Regions from separate parts of the Mesorhizobium sp. ESP-6-4 genome, predicted to be linked through region 2. Evidence: predicted binding sites of a transcription regulator. Region 2 holds the regulator's gene; the other holds the start of a gene.
The links. Region 2 encodes PhoB, which activates phosphate uptake and scavenging genes when phosphate is short. Its sites were predicted from a motif close to TGTCATNNANCTGTCAT; they were not measured.
Positions count from the first base shown of each region.

Region 1: LB523_RS23335 (acid phosphatase) is a predicted target of PhoB. The motif match lies at 6,452-6,468, and genes of this name have one in related genera.

Region 1 covers NZ_JAIUGS010000017.1:28,745-38,880, reverse strand. The annotation lists gene htpG (molecular chaperone HtpG) at 1-339, shown strand, start outside; gene LB523_RS23360 (ABC-F family ATP-binding cassette domain-containing protein) at 398-2,020, opposite strand; gene LB523_RS23355 (GYD domain-containing protein) at 2,240-2,566, shown strand; gene LB523_RS23350 (2OG-Fe(II) oxygenase) at 2,590-3,333, opposite strand; gene LB523_RS23345 (hypothetical protein) at 3,592-4,116, opposite strand; gene LB523_RS23340 (OsmC family protein) at 4,122-4,544, opposite strand; gene LB523_RS23335 (acid phosphatase) at 4,776-6,308, opposite strand; gene LB523_RS23330 (cytochrome-c peroxidase) at 6,529-7,782, shown strand; gene LB523_RS23325 (hypothetical protein) at 7,921-8,172, shown strand; gene LB523_RS23320 (dihydrofolate reductase family protein) at 8,219-8,806, opposite strand; gene LB523_RS23315 (NmrA family NAD(P)-binding protein) at 8,822-9,709, opposite strand; gene LB523_RS23310 (winged helix-turn-helix transcriptional regulator) at 9,807-10,136, shown strand, end outside.
Region 2 covers NZ_JAIUGS010000003.1:397,903-408,038, forward strand. The annotation lists gene LB523_RS09090 (response regulator) at 1-2,464, shown strand, start outside; gene pstS (phosphate ABC transporter substrate-binding protein PstS) at 2,957-4,015, shown strand; gene pstC (phosphate ABC transporter permease subunit PstC) at 4,080-5,066, shown strand; gene pstA (phosphate ABC transporter permease PstA) at 5,070-5,921, shown strand; gene pstB (phosphate ABC transporter ATP-binding protein PstB) at 5,918-6,721, shown strand; gene phoU (phosphate signaling complex protein PhoU) at 6,742-7,449, shown strand; gene phoB (phosphate regulon transcriptional regulator PhoB) at 7,465-8,154, shown strand; gene LB523_RS09125 (ROK family protein) at 8,488-9,729, opposite strand; gene xylF (D-xylose ABC transporter substrate-binding protein) at 9,998-10,136, shown strand, end outside.

The sequences.
Region 1 (10,136 bases), on a different contig from region 2:
GGCGAGGAGGTTTCGGACGTGAAGTCCTCCGACCGGCTGACCGAAAGCGCCGTCTGCCTCGTCGCGCCGGAGCATGGCCCGGACCGCCAGTTCGAGCGCCTGCTCAACGCCGCCGGCCGGCTCGACAAGGCGGCCAAGCCAATCCTCGAGATCAACCCGCGCCACGAGCGCGTGGCGGCGCTGGCAAAGCTCGGCGACGACGAGAAGGCGTTCAAGGAAGACGCCGCGCATCTGCTTTACGACGAGGCACGTGTGCTCGACGGCGACAAGCCGGCCGACGCCAAGGCGTTCTCGGCGCGGCTTGCGCGGCTGATCGATCGCGGGCTGGCGAGGGGGTAAGCGCCGGCGCTCGCCCGACAGGGGGAATGCGCCGCCGCCCATTGCGTAGGGTCTTGCCCTACCCCCTCAGCCCGGGCGCTTCCTGGCCGGTGCGGGCGACATATTCGGTGTAGCCGCCGCCGTAGGTGTGGACGCCGTCGGGCGTCAGCTCGAGCACGCGGTTCGACAGCGCCGCCAGGAAATGGCGGTCGTGCGAGACGAACAGCATCGTGCCTTCATATTGCGACAGCGCCTCGATCAGCATCTGCTTGGTGGTTATGTCGAGGTGGTTGGTCGGCTCGTCGAGCACCAGCAGGTTTGGCGGATCGAACAGCATCAGCGCCATCACCAGCCGGGCCTTCTCGCCTCCGGAAAGCACGCGGCACTTCTTTTCGATCTCGTCGCCGGAAAAACCGAAGCAGCCGGCCAAAGCCCTGAGCGGCGCCTGGCCGGCCTGCGGAAACGAGTCCTCCAGCGTCTGGAAAACGGTGCGCTCGCCATCGAGCAGCTCCATGGCGTGCTGGGCGAAATAGCCCATCTTGACGCTCGGGCCGCGCGCGACGGAGCCTTCGTCCGGCTCGGAGGCGCCGGCGACCAGCTTCAGAAGCGTCGACTTGCCGGCGCCGTTGACGCCCATCACACACCAGCGCTCGCGGCGGCGGATCTGGAAGTCGAGGCCTGAATAGATCGAGCGGCTGCCATAGGATTTGTGGATGCCCTTCAGCGTCGCCACGTCCTCGCCGCAGCGCGGCGCCGGCTGGAATTCGAAGGCCACCGTCTGGCGGCGCTTCGGCGGCTCGACGCGGTCGATCTTGTCGAGCTTCTTCACCCGGCTCTGCACCTGCGCCGCATGGGAGGCGCGCGCCTTGAAGCGCTCGATGAAGGCGATCTCCTTGGCCAGCATCGCCTGCTGGCGCTCGAACTGCGCCTGCAGTTGCTTGTCGGCCAGCGCACGCTGCTCCTGGTAGAATTCATAATTGCCGGAATAGGAGGTGAGCGCGCCGGCGTCGATCTCGATGATCTTGGTGACGATGCGGTTCATGAACTCGCGGTCGTGCGAGGTCATCAGCAGCGCGCCGTCGTAATCCTTGAGGAATTTCTCCAGCCAGATCAGGCTTTCGAGGTCGAGATGGTTCGACGGCTCGTCGAGCAGCATGACGTCGGGCCGCATCAACAGGATGCGGGCGAGTGCCACGCGCATCTTCCAGCCGCCGGAGAGTTTTGAGACGTCGCCGTCCATCATCTCCTGGCTGAAGCCGAGGCCGTCCAACACCTCGCGCGCCCGACCGTCGAGCGCATAGCCGTCAAGCTCCTCGAAGCGGTGCTGCAATTCGCCGTAGCGCTCGATGATCTGATCCATGTCGTTGGCGCGGTCGGGATCGCCCATGGCGTGCTCAAGCTCGCGCATCTCGGCAGCGACCGCGCTGACCGGTCCGGCGCCCTCCATGACCTCGGCGACGGCGCTCAAGCCGCCCATATCGCCGACATCCTGGCTGAAATAGCCGATGGTGACGCCGCGATCGACCGAGACCTGACCTTCATCGGGCTGCTCCTGGCCAATGATCATGCGGAACAGAGTCGTCTTGCCGGCGCCGTTCGGGCCGACAAGCCCGATCTTCTCGCCCTTCTGCAAGGCGGCGGAAGCTTCGATGAAGACGATCTGTCGGCCGTTCTGCTTGCCGATATTTTCGAGACGGATCATGGGACGGTCCGGGAAACTTCGCTGACGTGGCGGGGATTTGCCCGGGGCATTACGCGAATGCGGGCACGAGGGGAAGAGGCAGAAGCGCCGCATGCCGCGCTCGGCCTATTCCCTTCGGGGCAGAACCCAGCCGAGGTAAAATTGATTCGCGTCGCCGACAGATCGAGCGCTTAGTGCTGGAGCCAACCACTTGATGGGCTCTGGCAAGGGAGGTCAACCATGGCCATGTACCTGACGCGCTTCAGCTACACGCCCGAGACATGGGCGCGAATGATCGAAAACCCCGAAGATCGCCGCAAGGCAGCCAGCTCATACATAGAATCGGTGGGCGGAAAGCTGCACGGGTTCTGGTACGCGTTCGGCGAGCACGACGGCTGGAACCTGTGGGAGGCGCCGGACAATGTTTCGATGGCGTCCGTCGTGCTCGCCATCGGTGCCGGAGGGGCGCTCAGCTCCTGCGAGACCACCGTCCTCCTCAGCGTCGAGGAGACGATGGACGCGCTGGGCAGGGCGAAATCGATCCGTTATCGGCGGCCGGGAGCGTAAAAAAAACGCCGCCGCGGGGAGTGTCACCTCGCGTCATGGAAGATGATGCCGAGCGTATGTCGCCTGCCCGAGCGCAGGCGGCTAACGCCGTGGCGCAGGTTGACGCGATAGTAACCTCGCGTGCCCTCCACCGGCCGGTTGTGCACGGCGAAGATTACCGCATCGCCGCGCTTGAGCGGCACCACCTCGGCGCGGCTTTGCATGCGCGGGCGCTGCTCGGTGAGCACGAATTCGCCGCCGGTGAAATCCTCGCCGGGCTCGGACAGCAAGATCGCCACCTGCAACGGAAAGGCAAGCTCGCCGTAGAGATCCTGGTGCAGGCAGTTGAAATCGCCGGGGCCGTATTGCAGCAGAAGCGGCGTCGGCTTTACCTGCCCCTCGTCGTGGCAGCGTTTCAGGAAGGCGGCGTGCTCGGCCGGATAGCGCTGGGCAACGCCCATCTTCTCGTTCCAGTCATTGGCAACGGGGGCGAGGCGCGGGTAGAGCGCGGTGCGAAGGCCCTCGATCAGGTCCGGCAGCGGATATTTGAAATACCGATATTCGCCCTTGCCGAAGCCGTGGCGCGCCATCACGACATGGCTGCGGAAATGCTCTTCATGCGGGTAGAGCGCGGCGATATCGGCGCATTCTTCCGCCGACAGCATGCCGGGCATGACTGCACAGCCATGGGCGTTGAGGTCTGACACCAGCGCGCGCCAATCTTCTGCTGCGACGCGGGATTCGGCGGAGCGGCTGGCGCGCTTGGTGTTGAGGGAATGGATGGTCATGAGTTGGCTCCTTCGCTTGGTGTCAAAGTGGGGCGAAGGATGAGCGTCGGCCACCCGATTCCTGCGGGGGGCGCCGGCTTTCCCTTCTCCCCTTGCGGGAGAAGGTGGCCTCGCGCAGCGAGGTCGGATGAGGGGTGCTGGAAGGAATGAGGCGGCGGCGATTTCAATCTTATCGCCAAGCTGAAACACCCCTCATCCGTCTCGGCGCTAACGCGCCGATCCACCTTCTCCCACAGGGGGAGAAGGAGAAGTCGCGCCTCACTGCCTCCGATACATCTCCAGCTCCGGATCGAGATCCACCTTCACCGCATTGGTGAATACGCAGGTCGCCACCATGATGCCGGCGAAGGCGGTGAGGTTGACGAGCAGCGTCTCGTCGTAGCGCGCCTTGAGCGCGGCCCAGGTTTCTTCCGGGACGCCATTGGCATCGGCGGCGATTGCCATGCCGAAGGAAATCAGCAGCGTCTCGTCGGCGGTCGGTTCGATCGCTTCGGGGTCGAGCCCGTTGTCGATCAATGCGCGGCGAAAGAAGGTCACGGGAATCTCGGCGCGCATCGTTTCGGCGACCGCTTTCGACAACAGCCAGATGGCGCGGTCGTCGAGTGTGGGCTTGAGAAGGTCGCGCAGCGTGAACCATTCGGCGTAGATGCGGTGGGCGGCCGGCGAGTGGAGCAGGATGCGCTTCATGTTGGTCATGCGGCCGCGCAGCGCGAGCTCGCGGTCGTGCTCGGCGCGGATGTCGTCCGAGGCGGTCGCGTAGTCGATCGACGAAAGATACGCCATTGCGCTCACCCCAGCGTGGAACGAAGCGCGGGCGCGCCGCGCAGCGTGTTGGAGACGGTGCAGATGTTTTCCGCGTCCGCCAGGATCCGTTCTTTCATTGCGGCATCAAGGTCGCCGGTGATCTCCAGTTTGACGATGAATGCCTCGACCCGCGAGGGCTCGTCCTTCGCCTTCTCGCCGCTGACATCCGCCCTCACCTCGCCGAGCCGGTCGGCGACGCCGAGGCGGGTGGCGGCGATGCGGGCGCTGAGCACCATGCAGGCGGCTAAAGAAGCATGGAGCAGGTCGAGCGGGCTGAAGCCGGGCGCGCTGACCTGCGTGACCACATCGACGGTGCCACCGGTCGGGGTGGTGACCGCTGGCAGGCCGCCCGGCGGCAGGACGGCAAGCGCGCCGGCATTGCGGGTTCTGACTTTCAAGTCTGCCATCGTGTCGTCTCCAGTTTGGAGGCCATTGATAGCGGACGGGAATTCACTGAGGCAATCGCCGAGGCAGGCCGTGGGCGATTGGCGTTTCCTCGCCTCCATGAAATGGGGGAGAGGTGGCTCGGCGAAGCCGAGACGGAGAGGGGGAGCGCCCTGCGAAGCCCCCTCGCCGTCCACTTTGCGGACACCTCTCCCCCGCCTCTGGCGGGGGCGAGGAACCCGGGTTCTGAGAGGCTACTTCGTCAGATCGAGCGCTGCCGTCAAATCGCCCATCGGCGGCTGGTCGTGGTTGCGCAGCGCCTTGTCGCGGGCGACGATGCCGGGCAGCACAGGCAGGTCGTAGCGGGCGGTGATGAAACGCAGGATCGAGGTCGTGTCATACTGCGTGTGATCGACCATCCCCATCTTCGCATAGGGCGAGATGATGAAGGCCGGGATGCGGTTGCCCGGGCCCCAGCGATCGGCCTTGGGCGGCGCGACATGATCCCAGAAGCCGCCATTCTCGTCATAGGTGACGACCACCAGCATATGCGCCCATTGCGGGCTCTTCTCCAGATGCGCGACGAGGTCGGCCAGGTGCTGGTCGCCGGAGGTCACGTCGGCATAGCCGGCATGCTCGTTGAGGTTGCCCTGCGGCTTGTAGAAAGAGACCGCCGGCAGCTTGCCGTCATCGATCGCCTTGATGAACTCAGTGCCGCCGAGCCCGCCGTCCTTGAGGTGCTCGGCCCGCGCGGCCGTGCCCGGCGCATAAGCCGCGAAATAGTTGAAGGGCTGGTGGTGGAACTGGAAGTTCGGCACGGGCGTCGCGTTCTTGCCGTCGAGCGCCGCCTGCCAGGCGCCCGAATACCACGCCCAGGAAATGCCCTTGAGCGACAGCAGATCGCCGATGGTGATCTCGTGCTGCGGCGGCAGCGTGGTCGGCTGCGCCGGATCGGCCAGCGCCTTGTCGCCACCCTCGGCCGGCTTGTTGGCGCTTGGCTGGTAAGGCGGCTGCATGGTGTTGACGGCGTAGAAGTCGGGCGTGATGGCGCCGTCATTGGCGAATTTCGGCACGCCGCCCAGCGCCGAGGGCGGCGAATTGTCGGCCGGTTTCAGCGTCACGCCATCCGGCTCGACGACGGCAATCTGGGCCTTCACCGGGCTGGTGTCGGCATTTGGATAGTAAGGCACGCAGGCGCAGGCCAGCATGAAATGGTTGAGGAAGGAGCCGCCGAAGGCGCCCTGGAAGAAATTGTCCGCCAGCACGTATTTTTTGGCGATCGCCCACATCGGCAGGATCGAGCCGTCATAATGGCCCATCACCAGCGCGCCGGAATCGGCCCAGGCGACGAACTTGTCGTTCCGGCCGCCGTCGATCTGCATCTGCTCCTGATAGAAACGATGCCACAGATCATGGGTGATGACGCCGGTATTCTCGTTGAAGCCCTTGGGATCGTCGATGGCGAATGTCGCATTGGGCAGATGCGCGCTCTGCGCCTCCGTCACCGCCGGCGTGACGCCCTTGCCGGTCAGTCCGCCCCAGGCCGGCGGCAGTTCGGAAAGCGGCTTGCCGTCGCGGTCGAGCTGGCGCGCCTGGTCGGGCGAAACGTTGGCCAGGCCGTTCGCGCCGGGGAAGCCGCCATAAAGGTTATCGAAGCTGCGGTTCTCGGCGTAGATGACGACGACGGTGTCGATCTTGTCGTAACCGGCAGGCGCCGCTTGGGCAGCAGCAGAGAACGATGCCAGCGCCGTGAAGGCGAGGCAAAGGGAGAGAAAGGACCGGATCATGGAAAATGCCTCGTGGCTTGGGAATGGCTGGAGGACGGCAATGCAGGAACGCAACACTGCATCAATGCCCAGCTACTTCGACGCCTTGTCACCTTTGTGACAGTTCGGCCCCGGCCGAACACGGTTTCGTGAGCGGGAAGACCGGTCATCAATCCGTTGCACTCGATCCTTACGCCGCCAAAGAAACCGGGCGGAGAAATCAGGGATATCGCCGAAGACGATGGGATATCGGAAAAATCACGCGATCGCCATTGCAGCGGCCACGATCGTCGCCTCCACCACGCCCGCCAACACCGAGGAGCCATCCGGTGTCCATCCCGGCCCGATGACGCGGCAGGAAGCCTTCGCCCGCGCCGAGGCGCTGACGGCGCTGGGGCGACAGATGTTCTTCGACTCTTCGCTCTCGGCCTCGGGCAAGCAGGCCTGCTCATCCTGCCACGATCCCAACCATGCTTTCGGGCCGGCCTCGGCGGCACCGGTCGAAATGGGCGGAGCCAATCTTGACCAGCCCGGCGTTCGCGCCGTGCCGTCGCTGCGCTACCTGCAGGCGGCGCCCGCCTTCACCGAGCATTTCTACGACTCCGAGGACGAAGGCGACGAAAGCGTCGACAATGGCCCGACCGGGGGCCTGACCTGGGACGGCCGCGCCGACCACGGCAAGGACCAGGCAAGAATCCCGCTGCTGTCGTCCTTCGAGATGGGCAACAAGGACGCGGCCCAAGTGGTCGCCAGCCTGCGCAACGCGCCTTATGCCGGCGCCTTCAAGGCGGCCTTCGGCGCCGATGTCTTCGACCATCCGCAAGACGCCTTCGACGCCGCTGTGGAAGCGCTCGGCACCTTCGAGCAGAGCAGCGCCGATTTCTATCCCTATTCCAGCCGCTACGACGCTTTCCTTGCCGGCAAGGCGCAACTTTCCGCGCAGGAATTGCGCGGCCGCATGCTGTTCGAGGACGCAGCGAAGGGCAATTGCGCGAGCTGTCATCTCAGCGAACCGGCCAATGACGGCGAGCCGCCGCAATTCACTGATTACGGCCTGATCGCGATTGCCGTGCCGCGCAACCCGGCGATCCCCGCCAATGCCGATCCCAATTATGTCGACCTCGGCCTGTGCGGTCCGCTGCGCACCGATCTCAAGGACCGCGTCGAATATTGCGGCCTGTTCAAGACGCCGACGCTGCGCAACGTTGCCTTGCGGAAAAGCTTCTTCCACAACGGCTATTTCCACACGCTGCGCGACGCGGTCGCCTTCTACGCCAGCCGCGATACGGATCCTGGGCGCTGGTACCCGAAGAAGGCGGACGGAACGGTCGACAAATTCGACGATCTGCCAAAGGCTTACTGGGGAAACCTCAACACAGACCCGCCCTTCAATGGCAAAAAGCCCGGCGACAAGCCGGCGCTGACCGATGCCGAGATCGACGACATCGTCGCCTTCCTCGGCACGCTGACCGACGCCGACCAGGCGGGGCAGTAGGGCAAGCAGCCAAGGAGATTGGTGGCTTGCAGCCGCAGCGGTGCTATCCACCGTAAATGTGTGCCAATGTGAACCACATCATAGGAACGCCAAGTCGCGCCTGCTATATTGCCCATCTCTTCACAGATGGAGTCTCCGATGAGGTTCGTCCCGGTGCAGGAGCCGCCTGGCAGCAGCTGGACGGTGTTCGATGCGGCCAATGGCGCGCCGGCCGAATATGCCGGCCGGGTGCTTATCGGCCTGACATCGTGCGAAGCCCGCTGGTTTGCCGCCGTGGGCAACGGCCGCGCCGCTTGGCAGCGGTCCATCACGCCAGGCGTGCAGCTGCGGCTGGTCAGCGGGGGCGGTTGCCAACCCATCCGGGAAAGGCATGGCCAGACAGGTAGTTAGGACACCGCGTTGATTCAGGCAGAGCGATCTCCCATCGATTGCCTTCTCACCTCGCTGGCGCATAGCGGCTCACCACCATGCCGCAGGCATAGGGCTTGGAGCCGAGGAGCCTCAGCCTGCCAAAGCCGCCCTTGTCGAAAATGCGGCGGCCACTGCCCAGAACGGCCGGATTGATGAAGAGCTGGAACTCGTCGACAAGGCCGGCGGCGATCAGCGCCGAGGCGAAGCCGGCGCCGCCGAACACGGCGATGTCGCCGCCCTCGCCTTGCTTCAGCGCGTTGACCTCACGCGGCAAGTCGCCGCTTACGACGCGCGTTCGTTCCCAGCGCGAGGCGCCGAGCTTATCGCTCGCCACCACCTTTTCGGCCTCGACGATGCGCTGGGCGAAGGCAAAGAAGCGGTCCTTCGGATATTTCCTCGCCGCGTTGCCCCAATGGGTCATATAGCCTTCCTCAGCCATCTTGCGGCTCAACAGGATGGTGTCGATGGTCGTGAAAACGGCGTTGAAGTCCCGTTTAAGCTCCTCGTCCCATGCGCTGTCGTCGCCCCATTCCCAAAGCTGCCAGCGATGGCCCTCATTGGCGCCGACAAAACCGTCGACCGACATCTGCATCTGCAGGATAAGCTTCTTCATGTCCGGTCTCCCTCGTCAGGAATTGCTGCCTGTGAAGGCTCGGGCCGCGGCGGGCGAACGGGCGAAAGCCTGCGCCCAGGCTTCGAAGCTGGTCGGGGTGGCATTTTCGGCTGAGGGTGCTTCCAGCGCCCAGCGCTCGCCTCTGTTGAAGCTTGCCGCCGTCTCGCCCAGCGCATCGGCAAAACTCGCCGATATGCCATTGGCGACCATACCGGCCCGCGCATCGGCGAACGACGCTTCATGGTAGGCGACCTCCTTGCCGATCGCCCTGCCCAGGATCGCGGTAGCCTGTTCGAGCGTGTAGGAGCCGCCGCCGTGCAATTCGACAACGCGCTGGATCGGAAAGTGTTCGGCACTCAATAGAGCGGCGGCGCGTTCGCCAACGTCCTTGGCGGCAATCAGCGGCATCGGCAGGTCGCCGCGGAATGGCGAGGCGAAGACGCCGGACGCCGCCTGCTCGACGAAGCCCATGCCCTTGACGAAATTCTCCATGAAGAAGGAGGCGCGCAGATAAACGAGTTCCTCCAGGCCCAGCACTGCGAGCCGCTCTTCCATCAGCGCAGCGCCAAGCGAAGTGCCCATCCTGAGATGGGCATTGAGGCCGCTGAGCAGCACGATCCGGCGCAGGCCCGCCTTGGCGATGGAGGATGCCAGCCGTGCGCCGACCTCGTCCTCAAAGTGATGCAGATCGGGCGCGGTGACATCGAAGGGGATCATCACGTAAGCGCTGTCGGCACCCGAGAAGGCGGCGTCGAGCGCCGCCTGATCGTCGAGTGCGACGCCGAGGCTACGGGCGATGCCGCGCACCTTGTGCCCTGCCCCGGTCAGTCTGGCCGAGACCTCGGCGCCCACTTCGCCGGTTGCGCCGACGACCACCACCGTACGCTTGACTTGCCGGTTCATATCGATCTCCTCTCTCAAATGATTTACTTCTGGAACCATTTGACGCAAGGCAAGAACGATGTCAATAGTAAAGTGATTTAAAAATGGAACCATACTGATGTCGACCAAGGAACGATCCGGCTGCCCGATCAGCCTCTCGCTCGAACTACTCGGCGACCGCTGGACGCTGCTCATCATTCGCGACCTGGCCTTCGCCGGGAAAAGGCACTTTCGCGAGTTCCTGCAATCCGACGAAGGCATCTCGTCGCGCACGCTGGCCGAGCGGCTGCAGACGCTGGTCGACGAAGGCATTCTCACCCGCAGCGACGACCCGAGCCACGGTCTGAAGGCGATCTACCGGCTGACCGAGGCCGGCATCGACCTTTTGCCGGTTCTGGCAACGCTCGGCGCCTGGGGCAGCAAATACCGCAAGGCCGACGATAAGTTG
Region 2 (10,136 bases):
CGAGAAGGCGTTGCGCGATTCCATGCGCCAGATCGACCTTTACCGGCATGTGATGGACGAATTGCCCGTGGCAGCCTTCATCAAGGCCGACGATCTCAGCATAGAATTCGTCAACAAGGCCTGGTGCGCGCTGACCGGACTGCCCAAGGACGAGGTGCTCGGCAAGACTGATCGCGAGCTTTTCGCGGCCGAAGAGGCGGACGGTTTCAGCAATGACGACAACGAAGTTGTGGCGACCGGCGCGGGACGCGAGATCGAGGAAGCCGTCACCCACCGCGACGGCACGGTGCGCCAGCTGATGACGCGCAAGAGTCGGCTGGTGGCGATCGACGGGTCGGTGCATCTGGTCGGCTCCAGCACCGACATCACCGACGTCAAGGCGCGCGAGCAGGCGCTGCGGCAGAGCATGAGCGAGAACGAGGTGTTCCGCAGCCTCATCGACAATGTGCCGGTGTCGATCTACGCCAAGCGCTCGGACCTCAGGCAATTCTACGTCAACAAGGGCTGGTGCGATCTCACCGGCTTCAGCAGGGAAGAAGCGATCGGCAAGACCGACGTCGAGATTTTCGGCGCGGACGGCGAAGCCTTCGTCGCCGGCGACCTTGCTGTGCTTCGCACCGGCGAGACGCAGGAGATCGAAGAGACGGTGACGATGCCGGACGGCAGCGTCAGGCATCAATTCGCGCGCAAGGGCGCGATGATCGCCTCGGACGGCTCGCTCTATCTCATCGGCTCCACCACGGACATCACCGAGCTCAAGCAGCGCGAGGCGGAGCTCAGCGAGGCACGCCGGCGCGCCGTGCTCGCCGACCGGGCCAAGTCGGAGTTCCTCGCCAATATGAGCCACGAGATCCGCACGCCGATGAACGGGGTTCTTGGTATGGCAGAGCTGCTGGCAAAGTCGGACCTCGATCCGAAGCAGAAGACGTTCACCGACATCATCGTCAAATCCGGCAATGCGCTGCTCACCATCATCAACGACATCCTCGACTTCTCGAAGATCGATGCCGGCCAGCTGGTGCTCGACCCTGCACCCTTCAATCTGGCCGAGGCGATCGAGGATGTGGCGACGCTGGTCTCGACGCGCGCCAAGGAGAAGGACCTCGAGCTCATCGTTCGCATCCAGCCGGGCCTCGACGGCCAGTTCGTCGGCGATGTCGGCCGTGTCAGGCAGATCGTCACCAACCTGCTCGGCAACGCGGTGAAGTTCACCGACAAGGGTCATGTCCTGGTCGACGTGACGGGTGAGCGGGTTCCGGCGGGAACGAGGCTCACCATTTCCGTGACCGATACCGGCATCGGCATTCCGGAAGACAAGCTGAAGCAGGTTTTCGAAAAGTTCAGCCAGGTCGACACCTCCTCGACCAGGCGGCATGAGGGCACCGGGCTTGGCCTTGCCATCACCTCGCGTCTGGTCGAGATGATGGCCGGCGAGATCGGTGTCGACAGCGCCGAAGGGAAAGGTTCGACCTTCTGGTTCACGATCACGCTGCCCAAGGCCGAGCAGGGCGGACAGCGCATCATGCCGGTCGACGTCACCGGCGCGCGCGTGCTCATCGTCGACGACAATGCCGTCAACCGCTCGATCCTCAGCGAGCAGATGGCGTCATGGACGTTCGATTCCTGCGCGGCCGAAAGCGGCGCCGAAGGGTTGAAGGTGCTGATTGCCGCCGCCGCCTACGGCGTGCCGGTCGACTGCGTGGTGCTCGACTACCAGATGCCGGGCATGACCGGCGCCGAGATGGCGCGCATCGTGCGCAATACGGCGGGCCTGGCGCATACGCCTATCATCATGCTGACCTCGGTCGACCAGTCGCTTGCCAACACCACCTATCGCGACCTCGGCATCGATGCGCAGCTGATCAAGCCGGCGCGCTCCTCCATTCTCCTGGAAACGCTGGTCTCGACCATCCAGCGCCACCGCCACAGCAGCGCGGCGGCGCAACCCGCCATTGGCACCGCCAGCTCCCCGCAAGCCGCCCCGGCGCAGACGGCGGCATCGGAGCGCGCCATGCTGCAACCGCCGCCGGCGCGGGCGCGTCCGCGCCCCGCCGATGCCGAGCGCGGGCTCGACATCCTCGTCGCCGAGGACAATGAGGTGAACCAGATGGTGTTCACCCAGATTCTTGGCGAGACCGGTTACCGCTTCGAGATCGTCGGCAACGGCCGCAAGGCGCTCGACGCCTTCGGCAGGCTCAATCCGCGCATGATCCTGATGGATGTATCGATGCCGGAAATGAACGGGCTGGAGGCGACGGGCGCCATCCGCCGGCTCGAGGAGGACATGGGCACGCATGTGCCGATCGTCGGGGTCACCGCGCATGCACTGAAGGGCGACCGCGAACGCTGCCTCGAAGCCGGCATGGACGATTACCTGCCGAAGCCGATCAGTCCGCGGGCGCTGCTCGAAAAGCTCGAGCGCTGGCTGGGTTCGGACGTCGAGACCCGGCGCAACGCCGGTTAAAACGAATTTGGCGGGCAGGACGGCGGCAAGGGGCTGACGCATGCGTATGGTGCGATCGCACCATACCAAAGCAAGCGCCAAGCTCGGACAATCATGACATTGATTCCGCTCTTCGGTTACGGGCGGGAGCAGCGACCGCCGACAAGAAACAGCGTCGACTCTACCCCAACGGACCCTGTTTTCGGCGATGGCCACGCCATGATCCGCTCTGGCTTACTGGCAACGCACTCTCGTCCGGATTTTATTTCCCGGCGGCCGTCATCCGGCCGCCGGGATAAATTTTGTTTCAAAAGTCAGACAAGTTGCTGATTTCCGCGGCAAACTCCGGCCGGTCCTTCGAGGCTGACGCGGACCCTTCCGTGCATCCCCGTTCAGGCGTTACCGGGCTGACACGAAACTGTCATGCGACTGTAATAATCGAGGGCTATTGCGCTGACCGGGCGCCGATACAACGGGTGCCGAAAGACCATCTTCCGAACAGGAGCAGGCCACATGAGACATTTCATCCGCTCGGCGGCCGTTGCAATTGCAATGGCTGCGGCATCAACCCTTAGCATGGCCGCCGCGATGGCAGCCGACATTTCCGGCGCTGGCGCCACCTTCCCCTATCCGATCTACGCGAAGTGGGCCGACGCCTACAAGAAGGAGACCGGCATCGGTCTCAACTACCAGTCGATCGGCTCCGGCGGCGGCATCAAGCAAATCAAGGCCAAGACCGTGACCTTCGGCGCTTCGGACGCGCCGCTGAAAGGCGAGGATCTCAACTCCACCGGGCTCGCGCAGTTCCCGATGGTGATGGGCGGCATCGTTCCGGTCGTCAACCTCGAAGGCATCAAGCCGGGCGAGCTGGTGCTCGACGGTCCGACGCTCGCCGACATCTTCGCCGGCAAGATCACCAACTGGAACGACGAAGCAATCAAGAAGCTCAACCCCGACGTCAAGCTGCCCGACCAGGCGATCGCCGTCGTCCACCGTTCGGACGGCTCGGGCACCACGTTCAACTTCAGCTACTACCTGGCCGACGTCAGCGCCGACTGGAAGTCGAAGGTCGGCGTCAACACCGCGCTCGAGTGGCCGGTGGGCATCGGCGCCAAGGGCAATGAAGGCGTCGCCAACAACGTGTCGCAGACCGGCGGCGCGATCGGCTATGTCGAATACGCCTACGCCAAGCAGAACAAGCTGACCTACACCGACTTGATCAACAAGGACGGCAAGAAGGTCGAGCCGACCGCCGCCGCGTTCTCGGCCGCTGCGGCCAATGCCGACTGGAGCTCGCAGCCGGGCTACGGCGTCATCCTGGCCAACCAGGCCGGCGCCGAATCCTGGCCGATGACCTCCGCCACCTGGATCCTCGTCTACAAGAAGCCCGATGACGCCGCGGCGACGACCGAAGCGCTCAAATTCTTCGCCTGGTCTTATGCCAAGGGCGATGAGCTGGCCGCCGGCCTGGACTATGTTCCGATGCCCGACGCGGTCGTGAAGAGCGTCGAGGAAATGTGGAGCAAGGACATCGTCGACGCGAACGGCAAGCCGCTCTACTCCGGCATGTAATTCCCGCAAAATAAGGAGGGCGTCTACGGCGCCCTCCTGTCTCTTTCGAAATGCGAGGGGCTAAATGACAGCCGTTTCCGAAGCCGCGACATCGTCCGCCATGCGGACCAGAGAAGCGACGGTGCGCCGCTTCGCCGTCACCGACATGGTTTTCCGGACGGCGACGCGCCTTTCCGCCATGCTCGTGCTCGTTCTGCTCGGCGGGGTCGCGATATCGCTGGTCGCCGGATCGTGGGAGGCGCTGTCGAAGTTCGGCTTCTCCTTCCTGACCACCGAATCCTGGAACCCGGTCACCGAGAATTTCGGCGCGCTCGCGCCCATCTACGGCACCATCGTCACCTCGGCCATCGCCATTCTCATCGCCGTGCCGATCGGGATCGGCATCGCCGTCTTCCTGACCGAGCTCTGCCCGCGCCCGCTCCGGCGTCCGATCGGCATCGCGGTCGAGCTGCTCGCCGGCATTCCCTCGATCATCTACGGCATCTGGGGCCTGTTCGTCTTCGCGCCGTTCCTGCAGACGACGGTCCAGCCCTTCATCATCTGGCTGTTCAAAGGCATCCCCGGCCTCGACAGCCTGTTTGCCGGTCCGCCCTACGGCATCGGCTTGCTGACCTCGTCGCTGATCCTCGCCATCATGGTGCTGCCTTTCATCACCTCGATCACCAAGGACGTGTTCGACACGGTGCCGGCGGTGCTGAAGGAATCGGCCTACGGCATCGGCTGCACGACCTGGGAAGTGACCCGGCGCGTGACCATCCCCTATACCCGCGTCGGCATCATGGGCGGCGTCATGCTCGGCCTCGGCCGCGCGCTCGGCGAGACGATGGCCGTCACCTTCGTCATCGGCAACGCGCACCGCATCAGCGCCTCGCTGTTTGCGCCGGGCACGACGATCTCGGCGACCATCGCCAACGAATTCACCGAAGCCGACGGCAACCTCTATACATCCTCGCTGGTGTCGCTCGGTCTGATCCTGTTCATCATCACCTTCATCATCCTCGCGCTCGCACGCTACATGCTGTTGCGCATCGATAGCCGCACGGGAGCCTGACCGATGTCGACTGCCGCATCGCTTCACCAAAGTCGCAAGCGCAAGAATGCCGTGATGATGACGCTGTGCGTCGTCGCGGCGGGCATCGGGCTGGCCTGGCTGGCGCTGATTCTCGGCGCCCTGCTCTACAAGGGGCTTTCCGGGGTGTCGCTTCCGGTATTCACAGAAATGACGCCGCCGCCCGGCGATGCCGGCGGCCTGCTCAATGCCATCTACGGCAGCATCGTCATGACGATCATCGGTATCATCGTCGGCACGCCGATCGGCGTGCTGGCCGGCACCTACATGGCCGAATACGGACGCTTTTCGAAGCTCACGACGGTGGTGCGCTTCATCAACGACATCCTCTTGTCGGCGCCGTCGATCATCATCGGCCTGTTCGTCTACGAGCTGATGGTGCGGCCGATGGGGCACTTCTCGGCGATTGCCGGCGCGGTCGCGCTGTCGATCCTGGTGATCCCCGTCGTGGTGCGCACCACCGAGGACATGCTGAACCTTGTGCCCAACGCGCTGCGCGAAGCAGGCACCGCCATCGGAGCGCCGCGCTGGGTGGTGATCCGCTCGGTTGCCTATCGCGCGGCACTCTCCGGCATCGTCACCGGCATCCTTTTGGCGATCGCCCGCATCTCCGGCGAGACGGCGCCGCTTCTCTTCACCGCGCTCAACAACCAGTTCTGGTCGAGCAATCTCAATGCGCCGATGGCCAGCCTGCCGGTAACCATCTTCCAGTTCGCTCTCAGCCCTTACGAGGAATGGCAGCAACTGGCCTGGACGGGCGCACTCATAATCACCCTGACGGTTCTCGGGCTGAGCATCATCGCCCGCAGCCTAACCGGACGCAGAGAGGACAGATGAAACCGATGTTGTCCACCGACCTGAACGCAGCCGACACGACCGTCGAGAAGGCCAAGATCGAGGTCAAGAACCTCAATTTCTACTATGGCCAGTCGAAGGCGCTGAAGGACATCAACCTGTCCCTGCCCGAGCGCAGCGTGACCGCCTTCATCGGCCCGTCGGGCTGCGGGAAGTCGACGCTGCTGCGCGTGCTCAACCGCATCTATGAGCTCTATCCGAAACAGAGCGCCGAGGGCCAGGTGCTGCTCGACGGCAAGAACATCCTCGACCGCTCGCAGGACCTCAATCTGCTGCGCACCAAGATCGGCATGGTGTTCCAGAAGCCGACGCCGTTCCCGATGTCGATCTACGAGAACATCGCTTTCGGCGTCAGGCTCTATGAGAAGATCAGCAAGGCCGAGATGGACAGCCGCGTCGAGCAGGCGCTGAAGCGCGCAGCACTCTGGAACGAGGTCAAGGACAAGCTCAACGCCAGCGGCCTCAGCCTCTCGGGCGGCCAGCAGCAGCGCCTGTGCATCGCCCGTACCGTTGCGGTGAAGCCCGAGGTCATCCTGCTCGACGAGCCGGCCTCGGCGCTCGATCCGCTGTCGACCGCCAAGATCGAGGAACTGATCGACGAGCTGCAGGCCGACTACACGATCGTCATCGTCACCCACAACATGCAGCAGGCGGCGCGCGTGTCGCGGCAGACGGCGTTCATGTATCTGGGCGAGCTGGTGGAGTTCGACCGGACCGAGAAGATCTTCACCTCGCCCCGCGAAAAGCGCACGCAGGACTACATCACCGGCCGCTTCGGCTGAGCTCATACGAGGACATCATCATGGCCGAACATACCGTCGCTTCCTTCGACGAGGATCTGAGGCAGATCAGCCGGCTCATCAACGACATGGGCGATCTCGCCAGCTCGATGGTCGGCGCTTCGACCAAGGCCCTGCTCGAGACCGACAATGCCATGGCGCAGCGCGTCGTTTCCGACGATGCCATCATGGACGCGCGCCAGCGCGAGCTCGACGACCGTGCCATCACGCTGATCGCCAAGCGCCAGCCGATGGCCGACGACCTGCGCAATGTGGTCGGCTCGATCCGCATGGCGGGCGACCTCGAACGCATCGGCGACCTCGCCAAGAACATCGCCAAGCGCGTCGGCTCGGTCGGCGTCAGCGCCGCGCCGCGCGACCTCACGCATTCGATCGATTCCATGGCGCAGCTGGTGCTGATCCAGGTCCAGGCCGTGATCCAGGAATATACGGTGGGCGACGCCACGGCGCTGGCCAAGCTTCGCAACGACGACGAGCGCATCGACGTCAAATACACATCCGTCTTCCGGGAGCTCCTGACCTACATGATGGAAGACCCGCGCAACATCACCGCCTGCACGCATCTTCTGTTCTGCGCCAAGAATCTCGAGCGCATCGGCGACCATGTGACCAACATCGCCGAGAACGCCTATTATGTGCTGACCGGCACGCAATTGCCCGCGAATCGTCCCAAGCAGGACGAGACGACAATGTCGGCGCCGGCGGCCTGACGAAGGTACCTGCCAATGATCGCGCCACGCATCATGGTGGTGGAGGACGAGGAGCCGCTTGGGGTGCTGCTCCGCTACAATCTCGAATCCGAGGGTTACCAGGTCGAAGTGGTGACCCGCGGCGACGAGGCCGAAATCCGCCTTCAGGAAAACGTTCCCGACCTGCTCGTGCTCGACTGGATGGTGCCGGCGGTTTCCGGCATCGAGCTCTGCCGGCGTCTCAGGATGCGGCCCGAGACAGAGCGGTTGCCGATCATCATGCTGACAGCGCGGGGCGAGGAAAGCGACCGCGTGCGCGGCCTTTCGACCGGCGCCGACGACTATCTGGTCAAGCCGTTCTCGACGCCGGAGTTCATGGCGCGCGTCAAGGCGCTGCTGCGCCGCGCCAAGCCGGAGGTGCTGTCCAGCGTGCTCAAGGTCGGCGACATCGTGCTCGACCGCGAGTCGCACCGCGTCTACCGCAAGAAGAGCGAGATCAGGCTCGGCCCGACCGAGTTCCGGCTGCTGGAATTCATGATGCGTCATCCCGGCCGGGTGTTCTCGCGCAGCCAGCTGCTCGACAATGTCTGGGGCGAGACGATCTATATCGACGAACGCACCGTCGACGTCCATGTCGGCCGCCTGCGCAAGGCGGTCAACAACGGCCGCATGCCGGATGTCATACGTACCATCCGAGGCGCAGGTTACGCGATCAGGGAAGATTAGGGGTAAGGCGCCGAGGCGCTGACGGATTCTGTCTCCAGCATCGGATCGCGTGCATTGGCGATTAGCCGAGACGCTTGTGCTTCGTCATCCACGGGCGGAGCAAGGAGCGCAGCGACGCAGCGCAGACCCGAGGATTCATTCCGTGATGTCGATGCGTTGCGACAGTCCAGAATTCTGTGCCGCTGCGCTCGACGCGTGAGGTAGCGGCATGGATTCCAGGGTCTCCGCGACGGAGCTTCGCTCCTGCTCCGCCCTGGAATGACGAAGCTGCGGGGCCTTCCCTTCGCTAATTTCAATCGTCTGCTGCTGTCCCCGGACCTCTTCAAGGCTGCCTCAGGCCACGTTCTTTCCCGTCCCCGCTCTTGCCTGGCCTCCCGGCGCGAAAATCTCCTGGTCGACGAAGGTCAGCGCGCGCATGGCGCAGCCTTCGCGGATCAGCGGCAGTTCGTTCGGCTCGGTGTCGAAGGAGATCGATTCGGAGTGCTGGCCGCCGGCCGTCTGGGCGATCGCCTCGCGCAGCGCCGGCTCGATCAGGTCGAAGGCGGCCGCGCTGACGCCGACCATGGCGACGGGCGCCGGGTCGATGAGGGCGAACAGGCTGCCGAGACCGAAACCAAGCGCCTCGCCGGCCCGGCGGTAAGCCTCCCGTTCGGGGCCGTCCCTCTCGCGCGCCTTCGCGGCAAGGGCCCGCATGTCGGCGTCGCCGACGTCGACCGGCTCGGCGTCCTCGCTCATTTTCATGGCGCTGCGCCAGATCGCATAGTTGCCGGCATAGGCCTCGACGCAGCCGCGGCGGCCGCAGCGGCAAAGCGCCCCGCCCGGGCGGTGAATCATGTGGCCGAACTCACCGCCGGAGGAATGCGTGCCGGTGAACAGCGCACCCTTGAGCACGAGACCCATGCCGATGCCGTGCGACAACAGGATGGCGATGAAGTCGTCGCGATAGCGCTCCGGGTCGCGCCATTGCAGCGCTACCGCCATCATGTTGCAGTCGTTCTCCATGGTGGCGGAGATGCCGAACTCCTTCTCGAGAATGTCGGCGAAAGGAATGTCGGTCAGCGGCGTTATCGGCGACCAGAGCATGGCGCGTGCATTAGAATCGGTGATGCCCTGAATGCCCATGGCGATGCGGGCGACGCTGCCAACGTCGAGGTCGGGATCCTGCAGCCGGCGCCGCACGATCGCCACGCATTCGCCGATCAGCTCGTCGCGGGGCATGACAAGCGTGTCCAGGCGCTGCTGCTCCTCGGCAACAACCTGACCGGCATAATCGATCACGGCGACCGACAGGAAGTTCAGCGACAACACCACGGTCAGCACCGCGGCGGCTTCAGGGTTCAGCGCCAGGCCGATCTGCGGCCGGCCGCGCTTCAACGCCGTCGGCTCGCTGGCCTTGCTTTCGGTGAGAATGCCCTCCTGGATCAGGTCGGCGGAGATCGCCGAAATGGTCGAGTGGCTGAGCCCGGTGGTGGCGGCAATTTCGGTTCGTGATGGCTGACCGGCGCGGCGTACCGCCGAAATCACCATGGCGCGGTTGCGCCGGCGCAAATCGTCATGGCGGATTCCGACCGACATCGTTTCGCACGTCCTCCCCGGTCATCGCGGCCTTGTGATAATGCCATGGCCTGTCGCTGACACGCTAGGGATTGTGGCAGAAGCCAGGGGCCATGTCATTATTTATTGCGAACACCGAAAAAAATGCCTGAGCCCATCAAAACCCATCAAAATCTCGGTTGACAGCGCTGTTGTGCTGGACCACTATTTTTTTGAGGCTCGAAAAAAAGCCTCTGTGCCGGCCTTTGGGCCAGTCTGGGTCGCGCCGCACGGGCGCAGGGAGGATATCATGAAGAAATTTGCAGCCGCCATTCTGGCGGGCGTTGCCATGTCGCTGACGCTGGCGTCCGTCGCCGAGGCGAAGGACAAGGTGATCGGCGTGTCGTGGTCGAATTTCCAGGAAGAGCGCTGGAAGACCGACGAAGCAG